DNA from 3 places in the uncultured Phascolarctobacterium sp. genome. Region 1 is predicted to be linked to each of the others. Evidence: a T-box and tRNA genes for the amino acid it is inferred to sense, from the RefSeq annotation. Region 1 holds a T-box; the other regions hold tRNA genes.
What was found. A T-box is a leader RNA that pairs with one kind of tRNA and senses whether it is charged. The one in region 1 lies ahead of leuS (leucine--tRNA ligase), so its partner is inferred to be a tRNA-Leu.
Positions count from the first base shown of each region.

Region 1 (2,264 bases):
AACGCATGATGCTGCTGGGTACGATCTCTTTTGCGCTGCTGTTTCTGCTGTTTGGCAGAGTCACTGGCGTAGTGGCGCTGGTGGTGCTGCGTCTGGCACATGGCGTTTGTCTGGCTATGTATCTGGCGGCTTCGGCGGCCTATATCGCTGATTATGCTCCGGTTGACAGGCGCGGCGAGGTACTGGGGATTTACCAGACCTGCAGCGTTGTTTCCATGGCGATTTTCCCGGCAGTAGGTATCTGGATACTGCAGCATACGCAAAGCTATCCCTTTTTGTTCAATGTGACTTTTGTGACGGCCTTGGTCTGCTTTTTCGTGCTGCTGCCGCTCAGGGAAACAAATCCGGTTTATGACCAGGAACGGAAGCTGGATCTGCTGCCGATTTTTAAGCGCCGGGTGATTTTTATGTGCTCGCTGTGTCTTTTGGGAGCGTCGCTGGTCTATGGCGCGATCCTGACTTTTTTACCGATCTATGCACCGCTGCGCCATGTAAGTGATTATGGTATTTTTTTTGTAGTCTATGCTCTGGCAACGATGGGCAGCAGGGTCTTTGCCGGTAAGCTGTCCGACCATATCGACCGCCGGCTGGTCATCCTGCCGTTTTCGCTGCTGGTAGCGCTGGCAGCCTTGTGTTTCTTCGTTTTGGATAATGTCTGGACGCTGGGACTGATCGCAGTTCTGTTCGGTTTGGGCTATGGCGCTTTGGTGCCGGCGCTTACAGCGTTGGTCGTCGATGTGACGCGGCCGGAAGAACGTGGTCCGGCGCTGGGATTTTTTACGGCGTTTATCGAAGTGGGTATCGTTGTCGGCGCTATGGGGCTGGGTTTTATTACCGAGGCTTTGGGCTATGCCAATATGTTTGCGCTGTCGGGCATCATCGTGCTGGTGATCACGCTGGCCTTCTGGCTGCTGGTGCAGCAGCGGCATACTGTTAAGCTGGAAGTAGAAGAAACAGGCTCCAGGTGAGTAAAGGCCGTTGCAAGCCGGCTGTCGCCCCACAGGCAGCAGTACAGTAAGAAAAGACTTGAAACTCCACGGATTTGTGATATAATGGTTAAAGTATTTGCAGAATGAACAAATTCGTGGAAGCGGAGTAGTAATCTCAGGTCCCTGTTGCAGAAAGTTGACGGAAGCTGCGAGTCAATACAGGAGCAAGGTGAACTCGCCGCGGAGGAGTCGCGTCAAAAGCGCGGACGCAAACCGGCGTTACAGGTTTCGAGTGGCCGAGTTTTTTCGGCAAGCAGGGTGGTACCGCGAAAGCCATTTCGTCCCTGGCCTAACAGCCGGGGACTTTTTTATTTGCCGCGCTGCGGCGGTAAGCAAATTTTAGGAGGTTATGAGAAGAATGATCGAAGAAAAGTATGCTCCCCATGCCATAGAAAGCAAATGGCAGAAATACTGGGAAGATAACAAAGCTTTTAAAACTGACATTGACAACAGCAAACCCAAATCCTATGTGCTGGAAATGTTCCCGTATCCTTCGGGCAACCTGCATATGGGTCATGTGCGCAACTATTCTATTGGCGACGTAGTGGCCCGCTTCCGCAGCATGAACGGTTTCAACGTGCTGCACCCGATGGGCTGGGACTCCTTTGGTATGCCGGCCGAGAACGCCGCTATCAAGCACGGTATCCATCCGGCTAAATGGACGATGGAAAATATCGCCAATATGACCCGTCAGCAGAAGGAACTGGGCCTGTCCTATGACTGGGACCGCGAGGTTGCCACCTGCAAGGAAGATTACTATAAGTGGACTCAATGGTTCTTTGAGTTGTTCTATAAACGCGGTCTGGCCGTGAAGAAAAAATCCGCCGTCAACTGGTGCGATGAATGTAACACGGTTCTTGCCAACGAGCAGGTTATCGACGGCCGCTGCTGGCGCTGTGATCATGAGGTCGTTAAAAAAGACCTGTCGCAGTGGTTCTTTAAGATCACCGATTATGCGGAAGAGCTGCTGGACGATCTGAAGCTTTTGAACGGCTGGCCGGAACGCGTCAAGACCATGCAGAAAAACTGGATCGGCCGCAGTGAAGGCCTGGAATTCAGCTTTGACGTGCCCTGCATCAATGCCAAACTGCCTGTGTATACTACCCGCCCGGATACGGCTTTCGGCGTCACCTTCGTGGTTCTGGCTGCCGAACATCCCATGGTAGAGCAGCTGTGTGAGGACAATCCCAAGGCTGACGAGATCAGGGCTTTCTGCGCCCGTGTGCGCAATCAGTCCGATATCGAGCGTACCTCCAGCGAGTCGGAAAAAGAAGG
Region 1 covers NZ_CATWDQ010000016.1:21,428-23,691, forward strand. Annotated here, with positions in the region: gene Q4G98_RS10280 (MFS transporter) at 1-968, shown strand, start outside; T-box leader at 1,077-1,278, shown strand; gene leuS (leucine--tRNA ligase) at 1,348-2,264, shown strand, end outside.

Region 2 (2,264 bases), on a different contig from region 1:
ATAACCAATCAGCTCGCAGACAGCCGGAATTTCTGCTTTGGCAGCATTAATTGCCGTCATACTGCGATTTACCTGGCTAGGAGCAGCCGCAGCGACAGAAGTACAGGCAAGCATCATCAATGCGCCTACTGTTAATACAAGATTTTTGAATTTCATAAAGTCCACTTCCTTAAATATTTTTTGCATTACTGCTTACAAATCTAATTATAGGACTTTGTGAAAAAAAATGACGTTATATAATCTTACTTAATCGTCAAAGATAATTTTTAAAGATTTTAAAAATAGCAGGGACAATAATTTTTTATTTAACTTCACTTTGCCAGAAATTCAAAATAACAGTTTATTTCCTGCCACAATTCCGTTTTATTGTCTAATACAGCACGCAGACGCTGTGGATAAATACCATTGGCCTTATAGACATCCAAGATATATTTTATGGCATCAACGAGCCTGTCTTCCTGTAAAGGAACCGGGATGCGCTTTCCCTGAACCGGTCTGTTGCCCAGCAATCCACCAATATAGATTTCAAATTTTCCTGTTTCCGTAAAAGACGGCATAATACCTACATCTTGGGCCATAGCCTTCCCCAGACTATTGGGACAGCCAAAGACCCCGATTTTAAACTTTTTCGGCACATCAATGCCATAAAATTCTTCATCTAATTTACAGGCCAGAGTATGCACATCAAACATACCCTTGCGGCAGTCGGTGCCTTTACAGGCCACAACAGCCCGAACCGTTGCCCCTGTTCCACCCAGACGAAGTTTCGCTGCCTGTACAGCCTCAATTGCAGCCTCCAGCTCGCTTTCAGCCACCCCATTCAATTCAACAGTTCCTCTACTGGTAGCCGTAATCCTGCCACTGCCAAACCTGGCCGTCAATTCCGATAACCGTAAAAGTTCCTCTGAGGTAAATTCACCGCAGCTTCCTAAAATACGCAGCGCATAACGATTATTTTTTTGGGGCAATACACCTAAAGTCATTTTTTTCACTCCATTTCTTATCATAATCATATCATACTATGAATATGATTACAGGCAATAATCACTGAAGAAAATTTATGATGTTCCTGTAAATAAAAAAGCTTCACGAAATTTCGTGAAGCTTGTATCTGCTTATTTGGTGCGGTTGGTGGGATTTGAACCCACACGGGTCTCCCCGCCACCCCCTCAAGATGGTGCGTCTGCCGTTCCGCCACAACCGCATGGGGTTTAAAATTACCTTTATAGACAAAAATGGTGCGGTAGAGAGGATTTGAACCTCCACGGGGTTGCCCCCACTAGCTCCTGAGGCTAGCGCGTCTGCCGTTCCGCCACTACCGCATTACAATTGCCTAAATCAGCAACAGTGATATAATAGCATACTATTACGATGCCGTCAATACTTTTTTAATCTGTTTTTATATAATTTGTAATACTCATCCCGATCATACAATACTTTCTTTACATATTCGCGTGTGTCACTGTAAGGAATATCCTCGATTTTATTAAAATCATAATCCCAGTTATTTTCCTGCATCCACGCTTTTGTATTACCACGACCCGCATTATAGGCAATCATCATCAGTACCCAGTTACGCTGAAACTCATATTCCAGCTCACCTAAATACCAACAGCCTAAGCGGATATTGGCATCTGTGCGATATAGATCCTGAGGGTCAAAATTTTTGATCCCCATTTGCTCGGCAATCCATTCGCCAGTATCCGGCATGATCTGCATAAGTCCGATCGCCCCAGCCTTAGAGACAGCTTTGCGATCAAAATTACTTTCATTTTTTATTACCGCAGCCACTAAAAATGGGTCAATCTTATTTTTGCCGCTGTATTCTAAAATCTCGCCTTGATAAGGCCACATATACACAAACCGCATTTGCACTTCGTCAGACGTCCATATTTTCCAGCCCAACAACGAAACTGCGCACAGCAAAATCAGCACAAACCAAATTTTACGGCTGTTGTTTTTCTTTTTTCGACGTCTGCCCAACCTTAGTCCTCCATCTGCAATACTTTTTCCCACTCATTTTTTACAATCAGCTCAGTTTCTTCCCTGCTGCCGCTGTTATCAATGACCAGATCCGCATATTGCCGCTTGGCGTCTAAAGTCATTTGTGCCGCAATACGCACCCTGACTTCCTGCTCCGACATACCGCTGCGCACCATTGCACGCTCGATCTGCGTTTTCTCATCAACAGCAACCAGCCATACTAAATCAACTTCCTTATACCAGCTGCATTCGATCAAAAGCGGCACATCCAATACCGCCGC
Region 2 covers NZ_CATWDQ010000006.1:63,791-66,054, reverse strand. Annotated here, with positions in the region: gene Q4G98_RS06540 (hypothetical protein) at 1-156, opposite strand, end outside; gene Q4G98_RS06535 (hypothetical protein) at 312-983, opposite strand; tRNA gene Q4G98_RS06530 (tRNA-Leu) at 1,121-1,204, opposite strand; tRNA gene Q4G98_RS06525 (tRNA-Leu) at 1,237-1,322, opposite strand; gene Q4G98_RS06520 (lytic transglycosylase domain-containing protein) at 1,378-1,983, opposite strand; gene coaE (dephospho-CoA kinase) at 1,986-2,264, opposite strand, start outside.
Region 2: it encodes a tRNA-Leu, which carries the amino acid that the T-box ahead of leuS (leucine--tRNA ligase) is inferred to sense. The anticodon was not compared.

Region 3 (2,264 bases), on a different contig from region 1:
CAATGGCAAAATCTACAACCTTCTGCACCAGCGCGTTGCCAATCGCGTGTCCCTTCCATTTTTCATCTACATAGGTATGATCAATGATCAAAAGATGCTCACCTGTTTTGACAAAAGAAATCTCGCCAATTTCTTTATTTTCATGAAATACCGCAAATCTGCTGTTAGCTTCATCAAGTCTGTATTCAAACATTTTTATTCATCCTTTCCTGTTAGGGCTCGATCTCATCAGAATCTTTCAATTTATATTTCAGCGCCCCCGAAGGACAGCCCTTGATCGCTCTTAGAGCAGACTCCTGTTCTGTTGCCACAGGCAGTACCCAGGGTTTACGTTTTAATTGAAATACCGTATGATTGGATTTGACGCAATTGCCGGAATGCTTGCAGATGTCTTTATTAAAATAAACGTCGTACGTTTCTCCTTCATATTTTTTATATCCTAATTTCAGCAGCTCTTTCTCTTTCATCTTATCTGCCCCTTTCATCATAATCAAAAACGCCCTTACCCAAGGCTTTTTATCTATACTCAATATACCACTAATTCTATACTAAAACACTTTAATTAAATTAATTTTTCAAAAATTTTATATCCAAAATGACTATTTCAGCTGATTCTTCTTAATAAATCAAACTGTTATCTCATAAAATTTCTTTGAAAATTTTCCATGATCAAGAAAACTCCGCAGTTAACTGTCCGCACCCTTGTTTGTCTTGCCCAAACGTGATATTCTAATAGTGAGGAAGGGGTATTATTAAAATTTCCTCATATTTAAAACCGTACTCCAGTCACTCGCCACACAAGATTTTTCTCTATTATCATAATATCTTTTTAGAAGGAGATGATGGAATGGATACGATCTTTTTCACATTCACAGCCCTGTCTTTGATTTTATTAGGCATCGGCTTAGTAAAACCGCACTGGGTGCTGCCGCTTAGTGTACTTGAACCTAAAACCAGGCGCAAGGCAGCAATCATTTATTTTATTGCGTTCCTTATCTGTCTGGGCATCGCTTCCAAATTAAGTTATTCTTAAAATAACTTTATAATGGAACCATTTTCTTCATTTTCTTTCGCACAGCCAATACCAATTATAAACAGCAAAAAAATAACACTCCAGTTTCAACTGGAGTGTTTCTTTTTGTAATATGGTGCCGAAGGCCGGACTCGAACCGGCACGTGGGGTAACCACGCTTGATTTTGAGTCAAGTGCGTCTGCCAATTCCGCCACTTCGGCGACTCAATGTTCCGCAACGGAACAATAACAATAATACCGTATCTGCATATAATTGTCAAGCGTTTCTTCAAACTTTTTTAAAGAACCACAAACAGCAAATCACTGCGGCCAGCCACTGTTTTTCAGCACTCAAAAATCAGTTCTCCCAAACCTGCTCCTGTTTTCAGACAGCACTGTCAGGGAAAATACGTTTATGCAGCTTATATGCCAGTACAAGGCCCAAAATACCTGTGATCATCTGCGGCCAGCCCATGATAAACAAAATAAACAGCGACAGCTTTTCCGGCACTGCCACCAGCCACAGAACAAACAGGCTGCTGCAATATAAAATAAACGTTTTAAAAAGCGGCGCCGCGATGATGATCCCCTTGCCCCAGAAACGGGCGCACAGATACACCATCACCAGATTCCCGACAGCAACTACCGGGATCAAAAACGGCAGCGGCAGCTGCCCCTGGAAATATGCCATTACAGGCAACAGCACGGCGATCATCACCGAAGGCCATAAACCAACCGTACGGGCAGCAAGCACCAATACCATATTCACTAAGGTCCCAACAATAAAAACCGTCCACATCGGCGGCATGGGGATCACTAAACGCAAAGCCTGCAGCACCAGACCAACGGCCAGCAGCATCGCGCCTCTTACCCAATTATTATTTTCCATTACGCTCTCCTATTTTGCCGGGCATTCGCGTTCTACAAAAGCTTTGAACGCAGCCTGCAGCTGCGGTACTATCTTGCCTACGCCGCTGCCGATAAATTTGCGGTCGATTTTTGTCACCGGCATGATTTCACAGCGCGGACCGCATAAAAATGCTTCTTCAGCTTTTAAAACAAAATCCATATCAAACGCTTTTTCAATAACCTGCATCTCCAGATCAGGCGCCAGACGTTCTTTGATCAGCCGGCGGGTGATATTTTTATGGACCAGATTATTATCTGGATGCGTCCAGATCATTTCATCTTTGATCACCATAAAACTGCTTTCAGTACTCTCGGTGATCTTACCGTTCTCGCGAATAAAAAG
Region 3 covers NZ_CATWDQ010000007.1:14,368-16,631, reverse strand. Annotated here, with positions in the region: gene Q4G98_RS06885 (GNAT family N-acetyltransferase) at 1-193, opposite strand, end outside; gene Q4G98_RS06880 ((4Fe-4S)-binding protein) at 213-467, opposite strand; gene Q4G98_RS06875 (hypothetical protein) at 848-1,033, shown strand; tRNA gene Q4G98_RS06870 (tRNA-Leu) at 1,147-1,234, opposite strand; gene Q4G98_RS06865 (hypothetical protein) at 1,398-1,901, opposite strand; gene Q4G98_RS06860 (aminotransferase class IV) at 1,911-2,264, opposite strand, start outside.
Region 3: it encodes a tRNA-Leu, which carries the amino acid that the T-box ahead of leuS (leucine--tRNA ligase) is inferred to sense. The anticodon was not compared.